One region of the Shewanella sp. SNU WT4 genome, then DNA from elsewhere that is predicted to be linked to it. Evidence: predicted binding sites of a transcription regulator. Region 1 holds the regulator's gene; the other holds the start of a gene.
The links. Region 1 encodes sigma-54, which starts transcription at its own class of promoters, with help from an activator protein. Its sites were predicted from a motif close to GTTGGCACGNNNNTNGNNT; they were not measured.

Region 1 (16,082 bases):
GCGGCTAATCCTAAGTTTATTCTACTTGATGAGCCATTTGCAGGGGTTGACCCCATTTCAGTGATCGACATTAAAAAGATCATCGAACAACTCAAAAGCCGCGGGCTTGGGGTGTTAATCACAGATCATAACGTCCGTGAAACCTTAGACGTCTGTGAGCATGCCTATATCGTTAGCCATGGCGAATTGATTGCAGAAGGTACTCCCGCTGAAATATTAGATAACCAACAAGTGCGCGCAGTGTACTTAGGTGAACAATTCAGGCTATAGTTAACGTTAACAAGGCGATCAGTAAGGTCGTCTTTTACTTTGTGATATACGCTTATTATTCAGTGTTTTCCATCACAACTCTCATAAGTAGGGATAGCGGTAATTATGAAAGCGTCACTCCAGCTTAGACTGGGTCAGCAACTTACCATGACTCCGCAATTGCAGCAGGCCATTCGTCTGCTGCAATTATCATCCATGGAACTACAGCAGGAAATCCAGCAAGCCCTGGAGTCTAATCCGCTATTAGAATTGGATGAAGAGCAATATGATCCCATCCAAGCCGCGACGGAAGGCAACGAGTTCGATGTCACTCACGTTAAGAATCAGGACAAAGAACTAGAAACCAATGACAACAATACAGCAGACAGCAGCGACATGAGTTATGAAGCTGATGCCGTTGAAGCTGACTCCTATGAAGTCGATATGGAGCGCGATAGTTCAAGTGTCGATACTAGTGATGCCCTCACCCAAGAAACTATGCCAGAAGAGCTGCCTTTTGATAGCAGTTGGGATGAAGTGTTTACCGCAACTAGTAACACAGGCTCTGCTAATCTGCGCGATGATGACATGCCGTTTCAAGGTGAAACCTGCGAAGGCTTGTATGAGCATTTAGAATGGCAAAAGAATCTGACTCCGTTTAGCGATACCGATCGCGCCATTGCTACCACTATTATTGAAGCGATTGATGAACGCGGTTATCTCACCTTATCGACTGCTGAAATTCTGGATGCCATTAGTGATGATGACGATATAGAGCTTGATGAAGTGGAAGCTGTGCTTAAACGGATTCAGCATTTTGATCCCATAGGTGTCGGCGCCCGAGATTTGCGCGAATGTTTACTTATTCAGCTGTCGCATTTTAATGAAAACACACCATATTTAGCGGAAGCTAGACTGCTGATTGATGAACATTTGGATGTCTTAGCCGCCAAAGATTTTCGTTTATTAATGCGAAAAACTCGGCTCAAAGAAGATGATGTCAAATATGCGCTGCAACTGATCCAGACCTTAAATCCGCGCCCCGGCTCGTTAATTACGCCAAATAGCGATGAATACGTGATCCCTGATGTATCGGTCAGCAAAAAAAATGGTCGTTGGGTTGTAGAGCTCAATCCCGATAATATGCCTAAACTGAATGTAAACCAGCATTATGCCGCCATGGCTCGCAGCAGTCGCAATCAAGCCGATAGTCAGTTTATTCGCGGCCACTTGCAAGAAGCCAAATGGTTTATTAAAAGTTTAGAGAGTCGCAATGATACGCTTCTAAAGGTGGCGACTTGCATAGTTGAGTTCCAGCAAGGTTTCTTTGAGTTTGGTGAAGAAGCGATGAAACCTATGGTTCTTAATGACATAGCTGAAGCCGTTGAAATGCATGAATCGACGATTTCACGGGTGACGACTCAAAAATATATGCATACCCCTAAGGGGATTTTTGAATTAAAGTACTTTTTCTCTAGCCATGTAGGCACGGATGACGGCGGAGAATGCTCCTCTACAGCAATTAGAGCTTTTATAAAGAAGCTAGTCGCTGCAGAAAACCAAAAGAAACCACTGAGTGACAGTAAAATGGCTCAGCTTTTGGCAGAACAGGGAATTAACGTTGCACGGCGCACCATAGCTAAATATCGAGAAGCTATGTTGATCCCACCGTCCAATCAGCGTAAAAGTTTATAACCCACCATTTCACTGGAGGCAGGCATCTATGCAAATTAATCTGACAGGGCACCACGTAGAAGTAACCGATTCGTTACGCGAGTATGTTGAAAACAAGTTCACAAAGCTTGAACGTCATTTTGAACAGATCAATAATGTGCATGTTGTTTTAAATGTTGAAAAAAATCAGCAGATTGCTGAAGCCAAGCTACTAGTGAGTGGCGGTGAAATATTCGCTACCTCCGAACATCAAGATATGTACGCCGCGATTGACGCCCTGATAGATAAGTTGGACCGTCAAGTCATTAAACACAAAGAGAAATTGATAAAACATTAACGATGGAACTCAGTACCATCCTGCGACCAGAGTGCACTACCTGTGCCACTCCGGGCAGTAAGAAAAAGGGGCTTGAGCTTGTCAGTGATCTAGTGGCAGCTCAATACCCCAACCTATCTTCCCAAGAAATTTTTGAGAGCCTATTAGCTCGCGAGAAGAAAGGTAGCACAGGCATAGGCAATGGCATTGCTATCCCTCATGGTCGCCTTGATGCAATCAGCGAGCCCATAGGAGTGCTTATTAAATGCTTAACTCCTATATCGTTTGATGCCATCGACAAGCAACCAGTAGATATCATATTTGCTTTATTAGTGCCGAGCGATGAATGTCAGCAGCACTTGACGACCTTAGCGGCAATAGCCGAAAAACTGAGTGATAAGCAAGTTCTCAAGCAAATTCGTAAGACCGAAGATGAAACTCAACTCTATCAGGTGATCACAGCATGAAACTGGTTATAGTCTCTGGCCGCAGTGGCTCAGGGAAATCCGTCGCCCTGCGAGTATTAGAAGATCTTGGTTATTATTGTGTCGATAATTTACCTTTATCCCTAATCGGTAGTTTGCTGAGCGAATTGCAAGTAAGTAACGATAAAATCGCCATCAGTGTCGATGTACGTAATTTACCTGAACAAGAAAAACTGCTTGAGCAAGAGCTGCGTAAACTGCCTAATAGTACTGTTATTAAAAGCATGTTTTTAAACTCTAGCGATCAAGTACTTCTTAAGCGCTACAGTGAAACCCGCCGCCTGCATCCTTTATCTAAATCCCAAAGTTCACTCAGTGATGCGATTAAACGTGAAGGCGAATTGCTCGCTCCCCTGTCCAAAATAATGGATCATTTCATCGATACCTCGAACTTAACCATTTATGAGTTAAGCGATAAGGTGCGGGAAATTTTGCTCGGCCGCGTTGAAAAAGAGCTAGTCATCACCTTTGAATCCTTCGGCTTTAAGCATGGCATGCCAACCGAAGCCGATTTTATGTTTGACGTGCGTTTTTTGCCAAACCCCCACTGGGAGCAAGAACTTAGACCGCTTACCGGGCTTGATGCGCCAGTGCAAGAGTTCTTAGGCCGCCAAGTGCAAGTCAATAAGTTCATCTGGCAAATCGAAAGCTTACTGGGTACTTGGTTGCCACAATTAGAACGCAATAACAGAAGTTACCTAACTATTGCGATTGGTTGTACCGGTGGTCAACACAGATCAGTATATGTCGCCGATCAACTCGCAAAACGTTTTACTAACGGTAAGCACACAGTGCAATCGCGTCACCGAGAGCTTAATAATGCCAGTGCTTGAGCGCCAAGTAACTCTATGTAATAAGCTTGGATTACATGCCCGTCCTGCCACTAAACTGGCGTTATTAGCCAGTGAATATCAAGCTAATATCACCTTAATTCAAGGTGATAAACAAGCCTCGGCCGCAAGTGTATTGGGGTTATTAATGCTGGGCTCAGGCCCTGGCAAAACCATACTTATCCGCGCCGATGGCGAAGAAGCACAAGCGGCCATGGATGCAATTTGCAATCTAATCAACGCCCGATTTGATGAGAATGAGTAAACGCGGCGCTAAAAGCCGCTGAATTGGGCGTGTTCATTTAGCTAGGCTAAGAGTATGATATGCGCCTGCCAAAAAGGGAGGGATGCATGCCAGTCGAAGCACTCAATAATGATCATACTCAGTTACTCCTAGATCAACTGTCACACGCCCTTGGTAGTGGAACGTTTGTCCATGTACGCGATATGCTCAGCAACATGGCCGCTCAAGACATAGCGCATATTATGGAGTCATCGACTCCACAAACTAGGCGAGTGCTATGGCAGCTTATCGATCATGATCAAGCCGGTGAAATTCTTGAAGAACTTCCTGAAGATTTAAAAGATCATCTGATTAAACAAATGTCCCCAGAAGGTGTTGCTAAGGCAACCGCTGGCATGGACACAGACGATCTCGCCTATATTTTACGCAGCTTACCCGATGCCTTGTACCAAAAAGTATTGCTGTCTATGAGCACCCAAGATAGGGCTAGGGTTGAACAAGCCCTGTCTTATCCTGAAGATACTGCTGGCAGTATCATGAATACCGATACAGTGACTTTAAGACCGGATGTCACTATTGATGTGATTCTGCGTTATCTGCGCCTACGCGGCCGCCTGCCAGATGCGACCGATACCTTATATGTGGTTGATAAGCGCGACCGTTTACTCGGTGGCATTCGTATCACCGACTTACTAGTGTCAAACCCTACCACTTCAGTGTACGATATTATGATCCCTGATATGGAAGGCATTCCTGTCACTATGTCAGATACTGAGATTTCGCAACTATTTGAACGCCATGATTGGTTATCTGCGCCAGTGATTGATGCTGAAGGTCATCTCTTAGGCCGGATCACCATCGATGATGTGGTCGATATTATTCGTGAAGATGCCGAGCACTCCATGATGGGTATGGCCGGTATGGACGATGATGAAGATACCTTTGGCCCTGTGCTCAAAAGCACTTTAAAGCGTTCTTTGTGGCTGACCATGAACTTGTTTGCGGCCTTACTTGCCGCCTCTGTCAGTAACATGTTTGAAGGCACCATTGAAAAATTTGCCACAATCGCGGTGTTAATGACAATTGTCCCAAGCATGGGCGGCGTGGCGGGTAATCAAACCTTAGCCTTAGTTATCCGCGGTATTGCCCTTGGGCAAGTGGGTCAAAGTAACTCACGCTGGCTAATCGGCAAGGAACTTGCCATTGGTTTCCTCAATGGTGTCCTATGGGCTTGCTTAGTTTTTGTCGCCGTGTGGATGTGGAAGGGCGATATGGCCCTTGGCATGCTAATAGGCGGCGCTATGCTTATCAATATGACAGTTGCAGGCCTTGCCGGCGCGGCTATTCCTTTGATGTTGAAACGCTTAAACATTGATCCCGCATTAGCTGGCGGCATGGTGCTCACCACAGTTACTGATGTGATAGGTTTATTTGCCTTCTTAGGACTGGCGACTCTGTTTTTGATGAATCACAGCATCTAGACAAGTAGTCTCTAAACCGTCATTTCAACATCACCCACTGCAAAAAACACTGCGACTAAATAAACAAGGACCCATCGGGTCCTTGTTTATTTTACTAACTTATTGAGCTTAGCTAGCTCATGCACTCAGATAATTCATGCACTTAGATTATTCATGCAATGAATGGCCGAATAAGTTAATTACTTAATTGGCGTCAGCACAATTTCAACCCGGCGGTTTTGCGCTTGACCAGCCTTAGTGCTATTGCTCGCAATCGGGTTGGCTTCTCCCATGCCTGAAGCGCCAAGGCGCTGCGGCTTAATGCCTTGCTGCATCAAATAATTACTCACTTCTGATGCGCGCACCTGCGATAAACGCAAATTGTAACTATCTGAACCTGTGCTATCGGTATAACCCAACACATTTAAGCGGGTTTTTGGATATTCATTAGCCACTAATGCCACTGAATTTAACACGCCCATAGCCGCAGGATTGAGGTTAGTTTGATCCACCCCAAAGGTCACTTCATTAGGCATATTCAAAATGATGTTATCACCATCACGAGTCACGCTCACGCCTGTGGCTTGTAATTGCTGACGCAGCTTAGTTTCTTGCACGTCCATATAATAACCAATGCCGCCGCCCAAAGCCGCGCCAGAGGCTGCGCCAATTAACGCGCCTTTACCGCGATCATTTTTACTTGATGAAGCCACACCAATAGCAACACCCGCAAGCGCGCCAATAATAGCGCCATTGGTCGCTTTCGCAGATTGCTGTTCATTCGTATACGGATTGACAGTACTGCAACCACTCATAGCAACACAAAACAGCGGAGCTATTATCCAATTTTTATTCATTCATTTATTTCCTACAGCTAAAAAATGGTCACCATAATAACTGGCCAAAACATAATCGCAAGCATCCCTTGATTAACTTCCCACCACACTACAAATATTGACTACACTTAATTCAATTGATTTATGGACTTAATTAGTTTCGTCAAGGATGCGTCTATGCAAACCCAACAGTTACGCTTTAGCAATGGCCACTGGGATCAAGCCATCAGCTTAGATACCTCAAAGCCGCAGCAGATATTAGTACTCTTATTTGGCAACCTGCCCCTATATCAAGAAGCCATAACTAGCCTGCAACAACAACTTCCCCTAGCCTTCTATATTGGCGCGACCACCTCTGGTGAAATCAGCCAAGACCAAGTGATAGATAATGGCTTAGTAGCAACCCTCATTGCTTTTAGTAACACCAGTATCCGTATGACAACCCAGCAAGTGGATATGCCGCAAGAGTCGTATGAGACAGGTAAACGGCTAGCTCACGAACTGCTTGGGGACGACCTAAAACTGGTCATGGTATTAAGTGATGGCCTTAATGTATTTGGCAGCGACTTAACTCAAGGCTTAGTGGATAACTTACCCAAAGAAGTGGCTATTACTGGCGGTTTAGCTGGGGATAATTTCCTATTCCGCCAAACCCATACCTTGGCGCAAGACCACATTAGTAGCAAACAAGTCGTGGCCATTGGCCTTTATGGCCGCGCTTTGAAAGTAAGCCATGGCTCTCGCGGCGGTTGGCTGCCATTTGGCCCAGATAGGCTCATTACGGCATCCGATGGCCATGAGCTATTAGAGCTTGACCATCAACCCGCGTTAACGGTTTATAAAGAATATCTGGGTGATAAAGTTGAAGGCCTGCCTGCCAGCGGCCTGCGTTATCCGCTTGAAATATCACAAGTGGGACACAGCACTAAATTAGTGCGCACTATGCTAGCCGTGAATGAAGATCATCAAAGCATCACCTTTGCCGGCGGCATTCCCGTAGGGGCGACCGCCCGCCTGATGCGCGCCAATGTTGAATCCATCATTAATGGCGCAGCCAGTGCTATTGAGGTGTGCTTAGAGTCCCATGACAATCCACAGCTTGCCATTCTCATCAGCTGCGTTGGTCGCAAACAATTACTCAAGCAAATGATTGATGAAGAGCTTGATATAGTTAAAGAAAGGCTCAATCATGACACCCAAGTGTGCGGTTTTTACTCTTATGGGGAAATCGCGCCCTTTGATGACAAGCATCAAGCTGAATTACATAACCAAACTATGACTATCACCTGTATTTCTGAACTATGCACAGATTACTAAAACGTCAGCTCCATAAATTGTATCCAGATGGTCTACCAGACGATCCTAAGCTTGCCAGCTTAGTTGAGCTGGTAGAGCAAGCTTATGAAGATTTTACGGAAGATTTACTGATCACCGAGCGCTCATTAGATCTCAGCTCTAATGAGCTTAATACTAAGAATCAAAACCTTAATTCTTTACTGAATGCCATGCCTGATACTTATGTGTGGCTTGATAGCAAAGATAGAGTATTAGAACTCAGGGTCGGGCAATCGCTGCAAGGCGTGTTTAGCTTGCATGAGAAAAATCAAAGCTTAGCTAGCACCATAGTCACTGACGATATTAGTAACCTGCTGCAACATTTAGCCGGGGTGCGCGATAAAACTCAACCCAATATCTATGAATTTAGCTTGCATACTCAAGGTGATGATATTCACCTTGAAGCGCGATTTGCACATTTAAGCCAAGGGCAAGTGCTGATTATTTTTAGAGATATCACCATTAGAAAACAGCTAGATAACTACCTTGCCAATGCACTTGAAGAGTCCAAACGTACCTTGCAGCAACTGCAAGACGTGATTAACTCAGCGCCCATAGGCTTTGCGATCACCACCTTAGATAACCAAGTGCTTATGCTTAATGACTATGCGCTAGAAAAATTTAAATTGGATAAAAATAAGCCGCTGCCGCAAGACTTCTCCCAATTAATTACCAGCAATTATCAAGAGCATTATCATCAATGCTTGCGCACCTTTCAAAACAATGACGGCCAGCCCTCAAGCATTAACCGCATTGATATCGAGATGGGTTCAACCACAGCGCGCCGCTTTCTCGCTGAAATTGCCTTTTGCAATTTAGTCATTGAAGGCAAGGCCATTATTATTCAAACCTTCCTCGATATTTCTGAGCGCAAAAACCTTGAACAACAACTGCGCTGCCTAGCGCAAACCGATTCGCTTACTGGCTGCTTTAATCGTGGTCATTTTACGGTAGCGGCGAGCCATAGCTTGGCCCAGTGTCAGGCCAAAACACAAACCTTTAGCCTGTTAGCCTTAGATTTAGATAAGTTTAAGCAGATTAATGACACTTATGGCCATGCGGGCGGCGATGCCGTGCTCAAAGCCTTTTGCAAAATTACTGCGCAGCAACTGCGAGAGCACGACATGTTTGGCCGCTTTGGCGGCGAAGAATTTATTATTGCGCTGGCCAATACCAATCATCAACAAGCGCATTTAATTGCCGAGCGCATTCGCCAGCAATTTAATGAGCTCGTTATACAACACGAACAATATCAAATACAAGCCAGTGTCAGCATAGGATTAATCAGTAGTGAGGGCGATGATGCTCACTTAGAAGCGCTAATCAAACAAGCCGATGAATATCTGTATCTTGCCAAAAATAATGGCAGAAATCGCGTCTATGGCTAATAACACCTAGACGCAAACACAACCCATTCACCACTCACCAACAAAAACAAAACAAGCAACTGATTATAAACAATAAATTACTCAATTCAGGTTTAATTTCAGCCAATAGACTGCCATAATCACGCATTATTTTTGCGCACATAATTTTTCATGAAAACCCAAACTCAAGGCAATTTATTTGCAGCCGCAGCCTTTGCGGTGTGGGGACTGCTACCCCTGTATTACCAATTTTTACCTGGCGCCGATGTCCTTGAATTATTAGCCTATCGGTTAGTGTTTTCAGTGCCGGTAATGCTTGCCTTATTAGCCTTGTTAAAACAGCCCATTGATTGGGCGCAAGTACGGCAAGATAAACGCTCCAGCTTATTATGTTTACTGGCCAGCCTTATCATGTGTTTTTCATGGTACGCCTTTACTTGGGCGATTACCCATGACCAAGTGTTGGCGGCAAGTTTGGGCTTCTTTATCAACCCCTTGTTTGCCATTGCCCTTGGGGTGATATTTCTGAATGAAAAATTGACTAAAGTGCAGATGGTCGCGGTATTACTTGCCATCGCCGGCATTAGTTATCAAGTCTGGGGTTATGGTCAATTACCTTGGATAGCACTAGTGATGAGTGGCTTTTTTGCCCTTTATGGCCTGTGCAAGAAATACATTAAGTTTGACTCTATGACGAGCGTGACGTTAGAGGCTATCTGGCTCGCGCCAATTGCCTTAGCTTATCTCACCTATGTAACGCTGAGCGGTCAGAGCCAAGCATTTGCCGGCGGCGCCATTGAAGTCGCGCTGTACATAGGTTCAGCCCCTGTCACCTTAGTGCCATTGGCCTTGTTTACCTTAGCCGTAAGCCGCACTAGTCTCACCAATATTGGCCTGATGCAATACATAGAACCAAGTTTACAATTTTTGCTGGCGGTATTTATCTTCGCCGAAGCTTTTGATGAAATTAAGCTAGTGAGTTTCAGCCTGATTTGGGCGGGATTATTGCTATGCACCTTAGATTCACTGCCATGGCGGCAATATCGAGTGCACAGCAAGTAAACTTAAGTCGTGGCAGCTTAATGCTGCCACATCATCAAGACTAACTCAGGCAAGTAGGAGCACAACGCCAAGGTCAATACCCCAAAGATAATCAAACCGTACTGACCGCTACGCGGGCGCTGCCAAAGTGTCGCTTGATGCACTACAAATGCTTGCTGCTCTGCAGTTAACTGCCCCCGATAACGACTGATAATTATCCCCACCATTAAAAATACCAAAGTACCTATAGGCGCATACCAAGGCCAAGCCATTTCTGTAAAGCGGCACAACACAATAGCGATTGTGCTAACAACACTCGCCCAAATAACGCCCTGTTCATTGGCATAACGACAAAACAGCCCAAGTAAGAACGAGCCTAAACGAATCCCCACAAATAAGGAGGTGAGTGATGCAATCGTTTTCAATACCGATTCATTAGAAATGGATAATAAAGCTGGGATAATCACACAGATCGCTGCCAGCAAACTCAGCCAACGTGCGGTTTTTTCATAATGATGAGGAGTGGCATCTTGCTTAATAAAACGCTGATAAAAATCGAACGTCATCACAGTTGCCATCGAATTAAAGGTTGAGTCTAAAGTCGACATAGCGGCAGCGGTTAAGGCAGAAATAATTAAGCCAATAATAATAGGATTGGTGTGATTAAAGACAAAATCTAAAATGACATTATTGCTGTTATCAAAGGATTCACCTTGATAAAACACAAACAGTAGCACCCCTAAAATACTAAAAAATAAGTACACAAAAAATGAGCCGTAACCGCAAACCATCATGGCCGTTCGTGCCGACTTAAGATCTCGTGTTGCCAGCGTTCTTTGGATAATTAACTGATTAGTTCCATACACACTTAAATGCAAGAAACTCACAGCCACTAACCCGGCTAATAAGCTGGTATCGTTATCAAGCTCAGAACTAAGATTTATTACACGAAATTTTTCAATAAGTTGCGGCGTTATACTGATGTGAGACATATCGGATATCAGCACACCAAACAAGGCTGCACTGCCAATCAAGAGCACCACACTTTGCAGCATATCCGTCCAAATGACGGTAGAAATACCTCCAAAAAAGGTATATGCAACGGTAAAGAGGCTTAAATAAATAATGGCTTGCTCAATCGAGATAGGCAACACTCTCACTAAAATCAGGGAAATAGCATAAAGGATCACACCTGCCGATATACATTGAACAATTAAGAACACCAAAGCATTGATGGTTCGCGCTATTACGCCAAACCTTAATTCTAGATATTCATAGATACTGGTCAGCCTTAAGCGATAAAATACTGGGACAAAGAAAACCACAGCACAAAAAATCACAAAGGGATAATTTAAATGCACGGCCATGGCCTGCATGCCAGCTTGATATACCCACCCAGGCATACCAATAAAAGTCATAGCACTAACATAAGTCGCTAAAATTGAAACCCCAGCCGTGACGCCGCCAAACTGACGCCCTCCAGTCGAAAAATCATCACTACTACCGCGATTATGATTGACTAATATACTAAGCGCGACCGTCAGCACTAAGTACATCAACATCACCCAGACACTTGAATACGTAACCATTCTAATCAATAAGCTCTCTACTGAGCGTAAAACCCACAGGAATCAATCCCACCATAGTGCCACCAATATCTAAAAACACTGATAACAACCCGCCATCAACGTGATCAACACCACAACCCCACCCCAAGTAATTGATAAAGATCCCACTAGACGAATATTTGCAACCAAAATCACGTCAGCGATCATTTTTGGGTACGTATTCATTTTGGTGTGATTTGAATCACAGCGACGCACTCAAGCAAATGTGTACTATGCGCTCGCCAAAACCAAAGCATGCAAATTAAGTTTGTGAATTTTGCAATTTTAACTGCTCACACCTGCTAGTCAGGTCGATAAGGGCAGAGGAATTTAAACGATGACAACTAAAATCCCAATGAAGGATGTGCCATTATTCCAACGTATTGCTGCGTATCTAGCAATCTTGGTCGGTTACTTCTTCTACTGCTACAACTTTGTAATTATTGACTATGTTCGCCCATATATCGTCGAAGCGTACGACGGCATCACTCTCGCCGATACCGCACAATTTTATACCTGGCAATCTATTGGCGCTCTAATAGGTGCGCTGAGCTGCGCTTGGGTTGCGAGCCAATTCGGCAAAAAACGCACCTTGATTGCAATCACCGCCCTTAACGGTGGTGCCACCATCATTAATATGATGTTCACCGACTATGCCGCGTGGGCCGCCATGCGTTTAATCATAGGCATTTCGCTAGGTGGTTATTTCACCGTAGCAGTTTCCACCATGATAGGTTTATTTGAACCTACGGTTCGCGGCAAGTTAACTGCATTTGCATCCAGTATGTTTTCAGTAGCGCTGATGGTTATGGGGGCGTATGCCGCCTTTATTTCTAGCATTGACGCTCCTTGGGAAAGTCTGATGTGGGTGGGTGGTGTACCACCACTAGTCGCGGCATTGGTAATGATATTTGTGCTGCCAAGCGATAAAAAGTATGCAGCCTTCGGTGAAGAAGCGGTACTGGATGCCAATGGCAATGCCGAACCTGAACTTAAGGGTTCTTGGGGTGAAATGCTGCGTGGTCGCAACTTACGCATCACTCTCATCTGTTTACTATTAGCTGGCCTTAACTTCTACGGATACCAGTTCTTTAGCGGCTTTGTGACTACTTATCTTAAAGAAATCCGTCAGTTTGATGGCGCCACCATAGGCATCATCTTCTCGATTTCAGCCTTTGGTAGCTTATTTGGCGCCTGGGTATGGGGAGCCATTGCAGACAAATTTGGCCGTAAAGTGAACGCCATTGGCTTCTTATTAGCAGGTGTGATGGCGTCATTATTCTTCATCGCCCCAAGCGACATCATGATAGGCAGCCTCAACCTACTTGCATTATTAGGCTTGATTTATAACTTCGGTTTATCTGCCAGTGCTGTGTGGGGTGGCTACTTCTCAGAACTATTCCCAGCTCACTTACGTAGTTATGGCGCAGCGCTATTCCACGGTGGTCGAATCCTCGGCATGTGGGCACCTATGGTGTTGATCTTTATCTCCGAACGTACCGATTTAACCACAGCTATGTGGGGCGCCCCAATCGTGTGGATAGTTGCAGCCCTCTTATGGCTGACCCTGCCAGAAACACTTAAAGGCGGCGTAATGTACAAAAAAGAAAAAGCAGCCCATCAGTAAGCTGTATTTACCATCAATAGTGCTGGCGATAACGCCAGCCAGTAAACCAATAATTTAAGGTTAATCAGATGACTAAGTATCAAGAAACCAAACGTATTGTTCGCGAATATTTTACCGCCATTGAACAAGCAACTCCGGCCAATGTAGCCGATGTACTTAAGGCCCACACCAGTGACGATTACCTGTGGCGCGGCGTTTATCCATTCCGTGAACAGCAAGGTGCTGCCGCTGCCGCCGAGGTTTTTTGGGCGCCATTAATGAGTTCACTAACTCGCATGCAACGTCGTCAAGACGTCTTCATTGGTGGCACCAATGAAATTAGTGGCGAGCAATGGGTTATGAGCATGGGCCATTTTATGGGCTTGTTCGATAAAGATTATTTAGGTGTTCGCGCCACAGGCAAGATGATCAGCCTGCGTTACGCCGAGTTTAACTGTGTTGAAAATGGCAAGATCACTAAGACCGGCTTATTTGTTGATTTGTTAGGTTTAATGCAACAGGCCGGAGCTTATCCACTGCCGCCTTCTACGGGTAACTATTTTGTGTACCCAGGTCCACGCAATCATGATGGCTTGTTATTTGAAGATGCTCCAGAAGAAGAAGGCGTTGCAACCTTAGCTTTAGTGAACAAAATGGTTGCTGATTTAAGTGCGCTCAATGACAGCGGCGCTATGGGTTGCCCGCCAGAAGTATTAGAAATGAGCTGGTCTAAGGACATGATTTGGTATGGCCCATGTGGTATTGGTGCTTCTTACACCATTCCACGTTACCAGCAGCAGCATCAGCTGCCATTTCGTAACAACTTAAAAGATAAAAAGTTCAATGGCCATGTTTGCCGTTTTGCTGAAGGTAATTTCTCTTGTTTCTTCGGTTGGCCAAACCTGTCTAACACCCCAGTGGGTGGTTTCCTAGGCATGCCTGGTGGCGAAATTCGTGCAGATATGCAAGTGGTTGATGTTTATTACCGCGAAGGTGACAAATTAGTTGAAAACTGGGTATTAATCGATATTCCATTCTGGTTAAAGCAGCAAGGTTTAGACGTTTTTGAACGCACCCAGCAAATCTTGAACCCAAGCCTGTAATCCCAAAATGAGCAAGCAGCTTCATCCCCTGCTTGCTTTCTTAAAGCTTACTATCTCGTATACCTGTCGTAGCTAATAGCAAGGTAACCCAATGAAATTAAAATCTTTATTAATCCTTATTGCAGCAGGCTTATGCTCAAATGCTGCTTTAGCGGATTTCACTTTCGCCAATAAACAAGGTGACTCATTAAGCATTGACGGTCGTTTTGAAGTTAGATATCAAAACAAGGGTAATGATCATCAAGGTGAATGGAACAGCGGTAGTTCTCGCTTAGGCTTTAAAGGTGTAAAACAGTTAGAGAATGGCTGGGCCGGTTTTGGTCATGCTGAATGGGGCTACAATTCTGGCGCCAATGGCAGCAACATTTACGATCGCATTCTTTACGCAGGAGTTCAACACGAGAAATACGGCAAAGTTTCTGCCGGTACTAAGCAGTGGAGTGCTTTTTATGACGTAGCTTGGTTTACTGACTTAGGACGCACCTTCGGTAGCCGCGCATTCGGTACTTATAACCTTAATGATTGGGGCATTGATAGTGGCGCAGGCCGTGCATCTAACTCTGTGGTATATCGCAATAACTACCAAGGGATTAAGTATGGATTTACTTATCAAACCACTCGTGAAGGCGTAAAACTTGGCAACAACCAAACTGCTGACTTTGATAACGGCTTAGGAGTATCGGTACAATACAGCCCTGCTGAAGGATACACCTTGGGCCTCGCTTATCATCAAAATGATATGAGCAACTTTTCTGTTGGTACCAATTTATCTGGCGATCAAACCAGCCGCATTGCAATGTTGGCTGCCAATTATACTGGCGAGAGTTTCTATTTAGGTACCAGCATTAACCAAGGTAGTAATTGGGAAGTAAACAGCCAAGGCCAATTTTACGACTCCATAGGTTATGAGCTGTATACCTATTATCATTTTGAATCAGGATTCAGAGCAACTTTAAACCTAAACTACCTAGCTGATACCGATGATAGAAGCCAAGGTTATGAACGTAAAACCATTATTCCCGGCCTTGAATATCATTTTGATAAAAATAAACTCGTCGCATGGGCTGAATACCAATTTGATTTAGGTAGCGATCAGTGGGACGCCAACCAATATCAAAATAGTGATGACCAATTTGCATTGGGAATGCGTTACTACTTCTAATTAGTGTTAATATACTAGGCCATCAATTTTGATGGCCTCTTTTGTAATGACAATAAAAACATACGCTTAGTGCATTTAATTATCATAACACTAGCTATTGAGGCCACATTGGTGAGTTTTCACGTAAATCATTTATTTTGATGCCGCAACATTTTGAATTTGGGTAATTTATTCTATGTCTGATGACAAAAAAATGGTCACATCAAGAGATGTCGCAAAATTGGCGGGGGTATCACAATCAACAGTATCTCGCGTATTTGTTGAGGGCAGTTCTTGCTCTGAAAAAACCAAGACAAAAGTGATGCAGGCGGCCAAAGCACTTAATTATCGCCCTAACTCATTTGCCCGTAGTCTGACAACCCAAGAATCTCGCCTCATAGGCCTAGTTTTTCCTGATGCGGAATACCCATTGCACATGAAAACCTTGCAACTGCTAAGCAGTACCTTGCAAGCTCGTGGCTATTCGGCAGTGTTAATCCCGTGGCAGTATGACGATCACAATCAACACAGCATTCCCAATATATTCAACTATCGAGTAGATGGCGTTATTGCCGCATCGGCCCAATTTAACAACCATCTTTATGAGGAATGTCAGCAGTTTTCTATTCCCATAGTGCAATTTGCGCGAGTAGCACATAACAGCAATAGTAGTTTTGCTATCAGTGATAACTATAATGCGGGCAAAATGGCGGCTGAAAAACTGAAAACGGCAGGCGTTAAGCGCCCAGCTTACCTAACAGGTAATATTCCAACCTTAACCAATAGTG
Region 2 (16,082 bases), 2.0 Mb from region 1:
TCCTCTTGTTATTATTTTGTCCGTCTGCTGCTGAGTGCTGACAACCCACTTAACAGGTCTGACCAATAAAAGTGTGATCAGATTCTAACTATTTCCATCTAGGTTTAAAACACTTGTTTGTTTATTATTAAAATTTACCTACTTTGTGCAACTTTTTCCATGTAAAACAATTAATAGATACACGAGTTCCAATTTCATCGAAACTATTTACACTGTCGTTTGTCTATATCTGCCATCTATAAGTGAATGAGTACCTTTTATGCCAATTAGTCGATTTCATTCTTTGCGCCATTATCTCAATCAACAAGTATTGGGCCAGCCAGATCTCACTGAAAACTTATTAACTGCGCTGATTGCCGATGGTCATTTACTGGTTGAAGGCCCTCCAGGTTTAGCCAAAACTCGCGCCGTAAAAGCCTTATGTGAAGGCGTTGAGGGCGATTTTCATCGCATTCAATTTACCCCAGATTTGCTGCCTGCCGATTTAACCGGTACCGATATTTATCGCGCTCAAACCGGTCAATTTGAATTTGAAGCCGGTCCTATTTTCCATAATCTGATCTTGGCCGATGAAATCAACCGCGCGCCTGCCAAGGTGCAATCCGCCTTATTAGAAGCTATGGCTGAAGGACAAGTGACTGTGGGTAAGCACTCCTACCCGCTACCGGAATTGTTTTTGGTGATGGCCACTCAAAACCCGTTAGAAAATGAAGGCACCTATCCACTGCCAGAAGCGCAGCTTGACCGTTTTTTAATGCATCTCAACCTTGATTACCCCAGCGCCGAAACTGAGCTGAAAATTCTACGATTATCCCGTAACGAGGCCTTAAGCGATCACCAGCTAAAAGTGGAGCCTATTGCGCAAGTAGATGTATTTGAAGCCAGAAAAGAAGCATTGGAGCTCTATTTAGCCGAACCGTTAGAGCACTATATTGTGGATATTATTAACGCCACCCGTAAACCTGCTTTGTATAGTCAGGAACTGGCAGGCTGGTTAGAGTACGGCGTGAGTCCGCGTGCCAGTTTAGCGATTGAGCGCTGCGCCCGTGCCCGCGCTTGGTTGCAACAGCGTGATTTCGTCTCGCCTGAAGATATTCAAGCGGTAGCCCCTAATGTGTTGCGCCACCGTTTGCTACTTAGCTATCAAGCGCAAGCCGAAGGGGTGACACGCGATCAGGTCATTGATCACTTATTGTCAGTGGTAGCGGTACCTTAGATATGAATTTACCTTCGTCCATGCCATTGTTTGCCGATGGCATTTCGCTCTGTGATAACGAATTACTTGCCTGTCAGCGACAAGCAGCAGTCGTAAGTGAACGACTGGGGCGTGCCCGCGCGAGTTTATCCGGGCATCGCAATAGCGCCATTAAAGGCCGTGGGATGGAATTTGCTGAGGTACGTCATTATCAGCAAGGCGATGATGTCCGCACTATTGATTGGCGCGTAACCGCGAGAACTGGCCAAGCCCACACTAAGTTATTTGTGGAAGAACGTGAGCGCCCAGTCATTATCCTGTTGGACTTGAGCCATAGCATGTACTTTGGTTCCAGTTTATTGCTGCAAGCCGTGCAAGCCGCCCATTTAGCCACAACCTTAAGTTGGGCGGCCATTGGTCACGGTGATCGCTTAGGCGGCTTAATAGTGTCGGAGCATCAGCATAAAGAGCTCAAACCTCGTAGTCGTCAAGCGGGGATATTACCTTTTATCAATACGATAACTAGCATGCATGCTGAGCAGCTGCAGCAGTTTAGCCACACGCCAGCCGATCCTGATCACTTAACCCGCGCGTGTGAACGCTTAGTGCGCTTAGCAAAACCCGGCTCATTGATTTACCTCATCAGTGATGGTTTTAACATGACCCCAGCTTGCCAAGCGCCGTTAAGCTTAGTACGCCGACATTGCGATTTAGCCGCGTTTATCATTACCGACCCACTGCGCCAAGGCGAGCTAGCGCTGCCGCCACAATTTCAATTACCCGTACGCGATCATAATGTTGAGCGTTGGCTTAATCGTCCCAGTTACGAGTTATGGCTAAGGCAGCAGCTACAGCAACAACAGCAATATGTGACTATGTTGCGCGGACTAAAAATCCAGCCACGATTTATCGACGCCGGACTACCGTTATCGCAACAATTACCCAAATTAGGATAAGACAGTGAGCAATGTCGCTATGGCCAACTCACCCTTGGCCTCACTCCAAGATATCCAACTGCCGCCTGAGATTGGCAGTTGGCCACCAGCAATCGGCTATTGGTTAGTACTGGGTGTAATTATCATCCTCTGCCTAGCGTTAGTGTTATGGATGAAGAAACGGCAACAGCAGCGCCGCGCCCGCAAGCAAGCCTTAGCGTTACTTGCCAAACTCAAACGCGAGCAGCCGGACTTTAGCAATCAAGTCAATATATTACTAAAGCGTGCCGCCATGAGTTACTACCCAAGGCACAGTCTTGCCAGCCTCAATGATGAGGCGTGGTTTACTTGGCTTGATCAAGATTTAGCCAGCCATAGGCGTGGCCAATGGCAGCCCTTATTAGGTCAGCGCTTTAGTGGCAAAGCACTCACTGACGCTCAAACCTTACAGCTACAAGCATTGGCTCAGCACTGGCTAGTACAAGCCTTGCCGCCAACTCGCGCGCAAAGTCAGAGGAAATTAGTATGTTAACCCTCACTTGGCCTTGGATATTTTTACTTTTACCTTTGCCCTTATTGTTACTACGTAAGCAACAAGCTGTCACTGGCGGTGAACTGCAATTGCCAGGCGTTGCCACTATGACGTCAGCGCCAAGCCAGCCAAGCACGGTTAAGGCCAGCTTACCCCTCTACTTAATCTGGGTTTTGCTGCTCATGGCATTAGCGCGTCCTACTTGGTTAGGTGAGCCTATCCCCTTACCCACAGATGGCCGTGATTTAATGGTGGCGGTAGATTTATCTGGCAGTATGCAAATTGAAGACATGGTAGTGAACAATACTCTGGTGGATAGATTCACCCTTATTCAGCATGTATTAAGCGATTTTATTGAACGGCGCCAAGGCGATCGCATCGGTTTAATTCTGTTTGCCGATCATGCCTATTTGCAGGCGCCACTCACCCAAGATAGACGCAGTGTTAAACAATACCTGCAAGAGGCGCAGATTGGTTTAGTCGGCAAACAAACCGCCATAGGTGAAGCGATTGGGCTTGCGGTCAAGCGCTTTGAGAACCTAAAAGACAGTAATAGAGTGTTAATTTTACTCACAGATGGCAGCAGTAATGCCGGTAATATTGAGCCATTAGCTGCAGCTAAAATCGCGGCCAAACGCGGTATTACTATTTACACCATAGGCATAGGCGCTGAAACTCTTACCCGCCGTGGCATTTTTGGCGCCGAGCAAATTAATCCATCCGCCGATTTAGATGAGTCAACCTTAGCAAGCATAGCGTCTATGACTGGCGGTCAATATTTTCGCGCCCGTAATCCTAAAGAACTGGAGCAAATTTATAACGCCATTGAAAAACTTGAGCCCGTTAGCCGCGATGCGCAAAGTTATCAGCCAAAAACTGAACTCTTTTATTGGCCATTAGCCATGATGCTGTTGGTCGGCGTGTCTCTCGCCTTATGGCAAGTCAACAAGCCCAGCCGTTATGTGGAGAGTAAATAATTATGCTGCATTTTATTCGACCTGAATGGCTATTGAGCTTGCCATTAGTGCCATTCTTACTCGCTTATTTATGGCGCGTGCAGCGCAGCGCGTCGGTCTGGAATAATTATATTGCCAGTCATTTGAGTCGGTTATTAGTGTCCCCTGCCACAGCGACCCGTAAGAAGTCACTCGTGTGGTTAGCATCGATGTTACTGATAAGTATCTTAGCCTTGTCTGGGCCTGCCATCACCAAAGAAGCCACACCGGTTTTTGCCGCTAATCAAGGCCGAGTGATAGTTTTAGACATGTCTAACTCGTTATTTGCCGACGATTTAACCCCAAATCGCTTAGCTCAAGAAAAATTTAGAGCCACTGATTTGATTAAAGCATTCACTCAAGGCGATACCGCACTTGTGGCCTACGCGGGTGATGCATTTACCATCAGCCCATTAACCAGTGACAAGCAAACCTTACTCAATTTATTGCCAACCTTAACCCCGGAGATTATGCCAGTCCAAGGCTCTAACATAGCTTCAGGCATAGCCTTAGCTCAACAGTTACTCAAGCAAGCTGGCTATCAAGATGGCGATATTATTGTATTTAGCGATGGCATTAATCGGGAGCAATATGAACAAGCGCAACGAGTACTCAGTGGCAGCCACAATCGCTTGGCCGTGATGGCCATAGGCACAGAAGCCGGCGCCGCCATTCGTTTTCCTGATGGCCAATTGCAAAAAGACAATCAAGGCGCAGTGATCATAGCCAAAACTGACATGGGATTACTGGCGAAGTTGGCCGCAGCGAATGATGGCTTATTTGTGCCTATGAGTGTTAATGGCGCAGATGTGCAACAAGTGATTGACTGGTCAAAGGTGACCCATAACGCCAAGCTTACCGATATTCAAGGTGAGCAGTGGCAAGATCTTGGTCCTTATATCGCCCTATTATTGTTATTGCCCGTGTTGCTAACCTTCCGGCATGGGATATTGGCCAATGCCGTCTTCGCATGTCTGTTATTAACCTCAAGTGTCATCGCGCCGAAGGCACAAGCCAGTAGCTGGGATGATTTATGGCACACCCAAGATCAACAAGCGCAAGCATCTTATGCCAAGGGACAATATCAACAAGCTGCCGATACTTTTACTGACGCTAAGTGGCGCGGCGCCGCTTTATATCAGGCGAAAGAATATGAGCAAGCACTCGCTGAATTTAGTAAAGATAACAGTGCCAATGGTCTTTATAATCAAGGCCATGCCTTAATGCAGCTCGAGCAATATGAGGCCGCTAAAGAGCGTTACCAGCAAGCCATTCAGTTAGCGCCGGATTTTACTGAGGCTAAGCAAAATTTGGCACTGGCAGAAAAATTGCTCCACCAACAGCAACAGCAAGAACAAGAACAACAACAACAGCAAGACTCGCAATCTGGCGAGTCCGGCCAAGATCAACAGCAAAACAATCAGGGTGAAGACAGCCAGCAGAACCAAGAATCCTCAAGTGCTGAACAGTCAAATGAGCCCAGTGGACAACCAAACTCTGGTTCAAATTCTGACTCAAACCAAGCATCGAAGCAGTCATCATCACAGTCTGAAGCAAATCAAGAGGCGAGCAGCGAACGCGAGCAGCCAACCCCTGCTGACGACACCGCAACCCCAGCACATCAAGATGCTGATAAGAGTCAGTCACAAGGGGGAAATGATGCTCAGTCAGATGAGAAATCTGAGCAAGCTTCTGCATCAAATCTTAATGAGCCTAAGCCTGATGAGTCCAATTCTAATGAGCCCAAGCAAGATGAATCTACCCCTGATGAATCTAAGCCTAATGACTCAGATGAACAGCAACATGAGCCAAGCAATCAAGCGCCCATGCTGGCAGACCCTAACGATAGCCAGGCTAAGTCGCCAACCAACGGTGACACTAGCTACGGGAAAGAAACAGAGGCAACACATGATAAGTCACAGCCAAGCTCAGCAGATGAGTTAGCCGCAGGCAATAGCCAAGCGGCTCAAAGCGCAGCAAATGAGGCTGCCGGCAATACAGAAGGGGCTACAGCAGGTATGCCGTCAGCAACCACTGACCCACAAAGACCGCCATTACCCGCGGAGATGCAGCGCATGCTCAACGCTGTCAGCGACAATCCCCAGATCCTGCTACGCAATAAAATGCAGCTTGAATATCAAAAGCGCCAAATGCAAGGCAACACCAATAAGGAAGCACAACAGTGGTAAATACCAAATCCCTATTTTTCTTGCTGTGGTTAATCCCCTTTTTCACCCATGCGCAGGTGACACGATTATCCGCAGAAGTGGATCGCAATCCAGTCATGCAAAATGAATACTTTGCGTTAACTATCACAGCTAACGATGATACCGCCAATAACGCGCTCAATACCTCAGCCTTAGCTAAGGATTTTATTATTGGGCGAACCAGTGTCAGTCGCAGCACTAAAATCATTAATTTCGATGCGAGCAAGGAAACCCGTTGGCAAATTTTATTAGCGGCCAAACAAGTCGGCACTACGACTATTCCAGCCTTTAGCATTGATGGCATACAAAGCTCACCGATAACCCTTGAGGTGGTTGCTGATACGCCAAATGCAATGCATAACCAAGATGTCATGTTAAAGGCAAAGCTATCGAAATCTGAGCCTTATGTTGATGAACTAGTTACCTATCAGGTTAAGTTGTATTTAGCTAAAGACTTACAGCGCGGGGTAATTAGCGCGCCGGAAATTAAAGGGGCGCAAGTAAAGCAGTTAGGTGAAGACAAGGACAGCACTGAGATAGTTAATGGCATACGTTATCGGGTCATTGAACGCGTTTATGGTATTACCATAGATACGCCTGGCAAAGTCACCTTAGTTGGCGCCAAGTTTAACGGCGATATTATCAATCAAAATCAATCCACTAACTTATTTGCCTTTAATGAAAGTCGCCCAGTGCAAGCCAGCGCAGAAGATAGCACCTTAGACGTATTAGATGTGCCAAGCGACTTTAACGGTCAATGGTGGGTCGCAGATTTAGCCATGCTGTCGGAAAAGTGGGATGATCAACAGCCATTTGAAGTGGGGGTTCCAATTACTCGTACCTTCACTCTGGTTGCCTCCAACGCCGAAGATTACAATCTCCCTAGCCTGAATGTTAAGGCGCCAGCTAATGTGAAGCTCTACCCTGAAAAACCTGTGCGCCAGAGCATTTTACGTGAGGGACGCTTAATATCACAGCTAACGCAAACGGTTGCTATGGTGCCAACGCAGCCAGGCCCTTTAACCTTACCCGCCATCAGTATTCCTTGGTGGAATCCGCAGTTAACACGGGTTGAATATGCCACGCTGCCAGAGCGGCAGATTGATGTTGCGCCATCAGCTATGGCCACTAGCACACCATCGGCATTAAGCAGTAACCTAGGTAATTCATCAAGCAATGCCATCAATAGTACAGATGGTGATGAGAGTGTGTCAGTCAACTCGGCACTGACACAATTGAATAATAGCAGCCTATGGCCATGGCTAAGTTTAGGCTTTGCCATCCTATGGTTAATCACCCTATGGGCCTGGTGGCGCGCGCGCAAAACATCATTCAATGCCGCGCCAGCGCACTTAACTCACAGTCAAATGGCGCCAACTCAAGCTAATGAACAGGCGCTCAAGCGCGCCTGTGAGCAACAAGCCATTGGCACCATAATGACGTTAGTGCCCAGTGTCTGCAGTGATAAGTTAGGGGTTAACCTATCGCTAGTTGAACTAGCCGGATACGCGCCCGCAGTGGCGGCAACCTTAGCTCAGTTACAACGCCACGCCTATGGCCAAGAGGAAAATCACGATAGCGCCGCATTATGCACACAGCTATTAAAAGAGATTAAGCAGTTAGCGCCTGCGAACCTGCAACGCTCTGAATTAAGTGCACTTAATCCTTAGCCCTTGCCCCTTAATTTTAGAGGTTAACGCATAACATAAGCGGTGCTGCCCATGTTGTGCGTTAACCTGCTAATCCGCTTAAGATTGCTATCCTTTCAGCCATCGCCTCTATCTCAGTTAAACACAAGCATACCCATTGCCTCTGCTCACTTTTAGGTTAAGCTGATATTATCGCCGCCTGCATGAATGACTATGTTCACAAAACTTCGAAATAAAATTCAGCCAAGTACGGTCAATAATGACATGCTGAATAAACAAAAACGATACGACGCCCTAGTGAAGGTTTTGCATGCCGATATATTTCGTTATGCTTACTGGCTTTGTGGTGATCGACATGTAGCCGAAGACATCACGCAAGAAACTTTCTTGCGTGCGTGGAAGTCATTAGATGCCTTAAAAGATGAAAAAGCGGCGAAAGCTTGGCTTATCACCATTTTAAGGCGTGAGAATGCACGGCGGTTCGAACGCAAACAGTTTGACTATACAGATACTGAAGAAGGTCAGTTAGAGGACAATATCAATCTAACCCTCGAGCAGAAAATGGAACAAACCTTATTGCGCCGTCAAATCGCTAAGCTAGAGCCTGAATATCGTGAGCCATTATTACTGCAAGTCATCGCAGGCTTTACTGGCGAAGAGATAGCCCAGGTTCTTGAATTGAACCAGAACACTGTATTGACTCGCTTATTTCGCGCGCGCAATCAATTAAAAGATCTTCTTGAATTTAACCAGATAAGAGATGTGAACAATGGATGAATTACACTTTCGTCGGCAAGCGGTCATTGACCCACATTGCCAAGATGAAGACTTTATCCAAGCGGCGACTCATGCCGATAAAGCCGATTTTTTGGAACAAATGCAAACACTCGATAGCAAAATACATCGGGCGCTAGCTGTCCCCCCACCGCCATTACTGGCAGACAAGTTGCTACTTAATAGTCAGCTAAAAAGCCACGCAATCGTAAAACGAAGAATGGGAATGAGCTTTGCTATCGCGGCCTCCATAGCTTTTATCAGTGTGATGACCTTGAGCTTATTAAGACTCGCGCCCATTAATTTAAGTGAACATGCCTTAGCTCATACGCATCATGAGACCAAAGCGCTACAAAGCGAGTCGATTGTGCCTATCGCTATGGTCAATGCAAAGTTAGCGCAACTATTCCCAGGCAGTAGCGAACATTTTGTCACAACGCCCGGGGATATCTTATACGCCACTTATTGTGACTTTCAGGGCGTTAAATCGCTTCACCTAGTATTACAACAAGGGGATCAAAAGGTTACCTTATACATAGTGCCTAAAGACGAGCGTTTTCAGTTAGCTAGCAACTTTAATGATGATGACTATATCGGTGCTGCGTACAGTACTCCAAATGCTTATATGTTACTGGTGGCCAATAACCAACAAGCATTAATCACCACCCGCTCACACATAGAAACCAGCTTTATCTAATACTGGAATGGCTTACCTTGTTTGCGAAGGTAAGCCATATTCTGCTAGCATATCAGCAAGCTATAATTTATCTACTGATGGATTATCCATCACTCACCCGCGTAAACCTTGATTAAAGATCTTTGACCAAACAGTTTTGCTGGAGTTGGTCATGCACTAGTGTCGCTAATAATAATGAGAATTCCCCGTTATGACTGTTGAACTACCTATTTTAATTACTTTTAGTGCTTATCTCATCCTCATGCTTGGCATAGGATTTTGGGCCTATAAAGCCACAGATTCGGTTGATGACTATATTCTGGGTGGCCGCAAGATGGGGCCCGCCGTAACGGCCTTAAGTGTTGGCGCATCGGACATGTCTGGCTGGGTGTTGCTCGGATTACCTGGCGCTGTCTATCTTGGCGGGTTATCAGAAGCTTGGATCGGCATAGGCTTAATCATGGGGGCCTTACTCAATTGGAACTTAGTGGCTAAACGCCTGCGAATTTATACCGAATTTGCGAGTAATTCATTGACCTTGCCTGACTTTTTTGAAAACCGTTTTCAAGATAATAAAGGCTTACTCAAGTTTGTTTCCGCCATTACTATCTTATTATTTTTCACCTTTTATTCAGCGTCAGGTATGGTTGGCGGCGCCATTTTATTTGAAAAAGTCTTTGGCTTTGATTATGTCACGGCGCTAATCATAGGCTCAGCCATCATAGTATCTTATACCTTTATTGGTGGTTTTTTTGCCGTCAGCTGGACTGACTTTTTTCAAGGCTGCTTAATGTTACTGGCCTTAATCATAGTGCCCGTCACTATTTTTACTGAGCCACAAGCCATCAATAATCTTAATCAACTCGACCCGAGCTATTTCAGTCTGATTAATGACAATACCAGTCTCTTAGGTGTTGCCTCATTATTAGCTTGGGGACTCGGTTATTTCGGCCAGCCCCATATTTTAAGCCGCTTTATGGCGATTGAAGATCATAAGGCGATTCCGTTATCACGCAATATCGCCATGATTTGGATGGCGTTAGCCTTAATCGGAGCCTTGGCCGTAGGTATTAGTGGCCATATTTATTTCAGTAACACCTTAGCAAGCCCTGAAACTGTCTTTATTCAATTAGTGCAAGTGGCCTTTAATCCTTGGGTCGCAGGTCTACTGATTGCGGCTATCATGTCGGCCATTATGAGCACCATTGATTCACAGTTATTGGTGTGTTCAAGCGTAATTACTGAAGACTTTTATTTAAAGTGGCTGCGCCCAAAAGCAAGTGATAAAGAATTGCTGTGGGTTGGCCGTGCTGGCGTGTTAGTGATTGCCATTATAGCCACAGTACTCGCGCTCGATCCTAAGGCAAGCGTACTTGAACTGGTGAGTTATGCGTGGGCTGGATTTGGTGCCGCCTTTGGTCCTGTAGTATTACTGGCCTTATTTTGGAAAGACTATAGCCGTGATGGCGCAGTGGCCACGATTTTAGCCGGTGCCATTACTGTGGTGATTTGGAAGCAGTTAAACGGAGGTATTTTCGATGTTTATGAAATTATCCCAGGATTTATTGCAGCAACCATCACTGGCTATCTTGTGAGCCTTATCTCTAAACCTAACACTGCAACACTAGCGCAGTTTGAACGCTTCAAGCAGCAGTTATAACGCTTTTAAGAGCCTCATTAACGCGTTATTGCAGTGCTTATCTAGCGATGGCATTAGCCTTTCCTTGGGAGTTAAACGCCCCTAACGGCTTAAACCTAGAGCAAAATTTAGGGCAAGACCTAGGCTAAAAAGTTAATTTATCGCCAAAAACGCAAAATCATTGCATTAAAAAAGCACAGTCAGCGACTGTGCTTTTTATTTATTGTAACGCTATGTTGATGCCATCCCAGCGAACTAACTTTCCCAACCCAAAGTACCAGCTCAGAATAAAATACTCAAATAACAACAACTTACACAAAACAGCATCTCGCGACCAAAATAAGCAAAACCTAAAATTATACAGCGACTTAACTTTTTATTAACAGCCATTTATCTCTGGTCGGAGTTGTGGCATTAGTCACCAGTCCCTAACATACAGCCATTAAAAAGGCAGAGTATCGCACTGTGCCAATAATAAGAGATGATAATAATGAAAATGTTCAACAAGACTCTATTAGCCACAGCAGTGACTTTACTCAGTGCGCAAACCATGGCCGCAGGCTTTCAATTAAATAGCCAATCAGCCACAGGTATTGGTCGTGCTTTTGCCGGTGATGCTGTTATCGCTGATAATGCATCAGTGTTGGCGCGTAACCCATCAGCCATGGCCATGTTTGATGAGAAATCTTTGTCCGTTGGTTTAACCTATGCGGATGTAAGCGTAGAAGTCAGTGATGCGAGCTGGAATCGTGGCCCATCGACTGAGTCTTATAGCCATCAGGACAATGCTGCGGAAGCTAAAGTCATTCCAAACGCCTTCTATATTCAGCCTATCAATGACACCTTCGCCGTTGGTTTAGGCGTATTCTCCAACTATGGCACAGGTACTGATACGACTGATTTGGCAGGCAGCAACAAGGCTCCTGGCGATTTGATCGGTAAGACTGAAGTTACTACCGTGAATTTTAATGTCAGTGTCTCTGCTCGTATTAATGAACACTGGAGTGTTGGCGCCGGTTTAGACATTATCCATGGCGAAGGTATCTTGACTCGTCAAGGACAGATTGCCTTTTTACCAAATGTTAAGACTGTCGATGTTGAAGCCGATGGCATCGCATTGGGCGGTATTGTTGGTGTCACCTATGAAATCAACGACAACAATCGTTTTGGTTTAAGCTATCGCTTTAGCCCTGATATGAAAGTTGAAGGCACCTTACAAAAGCTGAATCCAGCCACCTTTGGCATGGCTGATTATGATGAACTGACAGTTCCGATGGCGGATATTGCTCAATTTGCAGGTTTCCATCAGTTGACCGATAAGTTTGCACTGTCTTATACCGCGCAATGGACTCAGTGGAGTAACTTTAGCTCAGTCGATTTACACAAGGGTAGCAACACTGAAATCCTGAAAGAATACGGCTGGAAAGACTCATGGTTCTTGAGTGTTGGCGGTACTTATACCCTTAACCAAGACTGGACCTTACGCGCCGGTTACGCCTTTGACCAAGGCGTAGTAGATGATATTCAGTCTATTTCAATCCCAGATTCTGACCGTCAGTGGTTATCAGTAGGTGCAACTTATAACCTAACCAATAAGTCCACCATAGATGTAGGTTTTGCCCACGTTATGGGTGAAGAAACTCAAGTGACTGAGCAATCTTTAAATGGCATTAATGGCACCCTGAGTGCAATTACCAATACTGGTGCCAATTATTTCTCTATCCAGTACAGCCAAAGTTTCTAATCATTTAGGATTCATTGGATTACGAATCTAGACATTAATGAAATCTCAAAAGCCGCGAATTCGCGGCTTTTTTTATGGGCAAAATGTACAAATGCTGCGCAACTAGATACAGTGAAGCCACTTGAAGCAATCAAGGCATCACTATCGATAATCTAGGGGCAAGGACATAATGAAAGATATTATTGCAGCGGCACTACTAGGATTGGGAATTTTTGCAGGTCTAGTTGGACTTGGCTATCAAGCCAGTACTAGCCTCATCGCCATGAAAACCTTAGATAGAAGTGTAACGGTAAAAGGGCTTGCCGAAATGGAAGTTAAAGCCGATGTTGCCATTTGGCCTATCCCATTTAGCGTCGTTGATAACGATCTCAGTCAACTCTATCAAAATGTCAGTAAAAACAGTGAAATCATAGTGGCCTTCTTGAAAGAACAAGGCTTTAGCGATGCTGAAATTACTAATACCATGCCATCTATCGATGATAGACAAGCTCAGGGCTATTCAGACCCCAATGTTCGCTACCGCTATGGCGCTAAAGCCACCATATCTGTGTACTCCACCGATGTCGACAAGGTGCGTAAAGCGCAGCCATTAATTTTAGCCTTATTGAAAGAAGGCATTACCTTCGCAACCGATGGTTACGATAGCAAGGTGCAATATCTCTACAATGATCTCAATACCATTAAACCTGAGATGATCCAGCAAGCCACTAAAAATGCTCGCGAAGTCGCCGACAAGTTCGCTAAAGACTCACAATCCCAGCTCGGTAAAATTATGCAAGCGAGCCAAGGGCAATTCACTATTACCGATCGCGATAGCAATACTCCTTACATCAAGCAAGTGAGAGTGGTATCGACTGTGACTTATTACTTGATTGATTAAGTAGAGAAATGACCCCGTTGGCAGTGACTTAACTGACGTCATTAAGTCAATTATCTTGGGCGATCTAGTAACGACAACATTTGATAACAAACTGTGGGCTTAGTTAGCGTAAGGCTAGCGGTTATTTAGCCTAAACTTGCTCTGATATCATCGATGGTGATGAAGAGTTTGTTCTCTGAATGTTGAAACGCTTGAAATCCATAACGTTCATAGAAGTATTTTGCGCCATCTTTGGCGTCAACGATAACTACAGGAAAGGCGACGCTGTCACTAGCCGCTAATAGCTTTCGGAGTGCGTCGATAAGCACCCACTCGCCAAAGCCTTTCCCTTTATATCGGTCATCGACAGCTAAACGAGCAATGAGACCACCTGAAGTAGACGATTGGTGCTTCTTCTGTAACTTATCGGGCAATGCCTTTAAGTCAATTGGTGTCATTGTTAGCGTGTAAAAACCAATAATATGTGAGTTGTCGTGATCATCTTCCAAAACGAAAGTTCTGGTGTTGTCTTTCTTTGCTTGCTGACTAGCCATTACTTTTAAATAATTATTGAGAGCTTCGACTCCACAGTTGAATCGGTTTCTATCGTGCTTATCTTTATCTAGAAGCACCGTATTCATCATTGAATTTTACTCTCGTAGCGGTCAGAAGCTATTTTCAATTTAGGATTAGGTGTTGCAGGGCGGTCTAAGGCTTCCATTAACAACATAGCGTCAGCTTGGCTCAGTTTTAGAGCTTGCTCACGATCGATTACTTGTTTGGCTTTTTCAATTGCAGCACTTAAAACAAATGAATTAATACTGGACATGCCAGCAATAGCAGCAGCTTTTGTAAGTAAATCTTGTGTGTCGACATCAACTCTAGCGGTGATGCGAGGCAAAGTAGTAGCCATAATGTTATCTCCTGTTGTGTCAAAATGTCACATGGATATTATGGTCTTAAAGTGTGTAATAAGCAATCGTTGTGTCACTTTGGCACGCGAGCTAAATATTTATTGACCACGCTCTTTGCGCACATACAGCGAGTTCGGGATCTCGAACTTGTTATGCGCTTTAAACGACAAGTAACCAATATTATTTGTCTTTGTACCGATGAATAGACGCAGGTTTCCATCTTCGTAACGGTCGAAACGGAACACCTCGCGAGTTAAATGGATGCTGCCACGATCAGCCTTAGACTTTCGCTTAGGTCTCCCACACCCGCCTTTCATGAACTTCTGGTAAGTTTGATACCAGCTAACCGCACTGTTACGGATAATCTGGCTAGGGCATTCCAGATACTACGCGCACAGCCCATCCACTGGCTTAATACCAGCTTTTGGTCTGATGTAGGGTTAGCGCGTAGCTTAATGCCAGTAAACATTGTGTTTACTTTGTTGCTTTCTGTACTCAGGTTATGACACTGCGCTTACAGCTGTTAATTTAGTATGAGGTTAATATGTATGAATGGCGCACAGGCAGAAACTGCCATTTTAAGAACAATGCGCACCTAGTATTTGTGACTAAATACAGGCGTGGTGTGTTCACCAAAGAGATGCTGGATAGAACGAAAGAGATAATGGAAGAAACGTGTAAGCAGATGAATTGTGAGCTTTTAGAGTTTGGTGGCGAAAATAACCACATCCACATGATGATCTCGATTCACCCAAAGGTGGCGGTGTCTAACCTTGTCAGCAAGCTAAAAGGAAAGTCGTCATACATGCTTAGACGCGAATACTGGGATCGCATTAAAACCATGCTTTGGGGTAATCACTTCTGGTCTCCGAGCTACTGTGTCGTGTCTTGCGGAGGGGCGAGCCTTGATGTTGTTAAGCAGTACATAAAAAACCAGAATACGCCTCCTAGCGAAAAGGCGATTAGAACGTCCAAGTCCTTGAAAAAGATCTAGAGAAGTTACCGCCCGCTAGACTCGCCCGTAAACGAGCGAGATTGCGCGGGCAACATGTTCAGAGGATTAATTAACCACCCTCTGATGCAATCAATCCATTATATTTTTCTAATGGATTGATTGCAGTCTGCCTCGCATTCCATTAGAATTTTTGCATAGATGATGTTTGTCTCTGCTTTTCAATGGAATTGAGGTCAATAATGAATATGCGCCGCACTGCCTTACTGGCGGTAATGCTCAATGTTAGTGCATTCCCCCCGCTACTTTTCGCTCAAAATAATGATGCCATTGGCAATGAGCCCATGCTCAATCAAGAAATAGTCAATGACCATTTCGCTAAGGATCTCATCACTATCGCTCCAACGCTGGTCAAGCAAACCTTAGCATTAGATGCCACCATTGAAGCCGTAAAAAATGCAACTGTCTCAGCCCAAACCTCAGCGCGTATTTTAGCCATTAATTATGATGTCAATGATAGGGTTCCTGAAGGCGCAGAATTACTGCGCATGACCAGCAAAGAGCAAGGGGCGGAATTAACTCGAGTTGATGCTGAACTTGCCAGTGCCAAAGCTATCAATATTGAAACTCAAGCTCAGTTGCAAAGGCTTAAACAACTGTTTCCACAAGGCGCTGTATCACAAGGTGACATGGACAAAGCCATTGCCAATGCTAAATCTGCCACTCAAGCCGTCAATGCAGCGCAATCTCAGGTCGATAAAGCCATTGAAAATGTCAAATACACCCAAGTATTTGCGCCATTTTCAGGGATAGTCACGGCTCGTCATGTCGAAATGGGTGAAACCGTGCAACCTGGGCAAGCACTGCTGTCTGGTTATTCAAATCAAGCCATGCGCGCTGTGACTTGGGTTCCTGAGCGTTACCTAGCAGCATTAACTCGCGAGCCTGCGTTTACCATACGCCTAAGTGATGGCCGAGTGTTATCTGACATCACAGCTGAGATCAGTCCCT

Region 2: a site for sigma-54 is predicted at 14,179-14,197, ahead of FJQ87_RS13310 (DUF1778 domain-containing protein). Genes of this name have one in related genera too.

The regions. Positions count from the first base shown of each region.
Region 1 is NZ_CP041151.1:943,053-959,134, reverse strand. Features, by position in the region: gene lptB (LPS export ABC transporter ATP-binding protein) at 1-270, shown strand, start outside; gene FJQ87_RS04295 (RNA polymerase factor sigma-54) at 376-1,944, shown strand; gene hpf (ribosome hibernation promoting factor) at 1,973-2,260, shown strand; gene ptsN (PTS IIA-like nitrogen regulatory protein PtsN) at 2,263-2,706, shown strand; gene rapZ (RNase adapter RapZ) at 2,703-3,557, shown strand; gene FJQ87_RS04275 (HPr family phosphocarrier protein) at 3,544-3,819, shown strand; gene mgtE (magnesium transporter) at 3,906-5,279, shown strand; gene FJQ87_RS04265 (OmpA family protein) at 5,459-6,115, opposite strand; gene FJQ87_RS04260 (FIST N-terminal domain-containing protein) at 6,272-7,411, shown strand; gene FJQ87_RS04255 (GGDEF domain-containing protein) at 7,396-8,817, shown strand; gene rarD (EamA family transporter RarD) at 8,968-9,858, shown strand; gene FJQ87_RS04245 (sodium/solute symporter) at 9,876-11,399, opposite strand; gene FJQ87_RS04240 (MFS transporter) at 11,782-13,071, shown strand; gene FJQ87_RS04235 (ester cyclase) at 13,140-14,153, shown strand; gene FJQ87_RS04230 (porin) at 14,245-15,315, shown strand; gene FJQ87_RS04225 (LacI family DNA-binding transcriptional regulator) at 15,509-16,082, shown strand, end outside.
Region 2 is NZ_CP041151.1:2,978,605-2,994,686, forward strand. Features, by position in the region: gene FJQ87_RS13250 (MoxR family ATPase) at 260-1,216, shown strand; gene FJQ87_RS13255 (DUF58 domain-containing protein) at 1,219-2,151, shown strand; gene FJQ87_RS13260 (DUF4381 domain-containing protein) at 2,156-2,662, shown strand; gene FJQ87_RS13265 (VWA domain-containing protein) at 2,656-3,639, shown strand; gene FJQ87_RS13270 (VWA domain-containing protein) at 3,642-5,846, shown strand; gene FJQ87_RS13275 (BatD family protein) at 5,840-7,534, shown strand; gene FJQ87_RS13280 (sigma-70 family RNA polymerase sigma factor) at 7,727-8,290, shown strand; gene FJQ87_RS13285 (DUF3379 family protein) at 8,283-8,984, shown strand; gene putP (sodium/proline symporter PutP) at 9,175-10,623, shown strand; gene FJQ87_RS13295 (outer membrane protein transport protein) at 11,093-12,346, shown strand; gene FJQ87_RS13300 (SIMPL domain-containing protein) at 12,516-13,226, shown strand; gene FJQ87_RS13305 (GNAT family N-acetyltransferase) at 13,352-13,849, opposite strand; gene FJQ87_RS13310 (DUF1778 domain-containing protein) at 13,846-14,118, opposite strand; gene FJQ87_RS18860 (helix-turn-helix domain-containing protein) at 14,433-14,588, opposite strand; gene tnpA (IS200/IS605 family transposase) at 14,664-15,113, shown strand; gene FJQ87_RS13325 (efflux RND transporter periplasmic adaptor subunit) at 15,314-16,082, shown strand, end outside.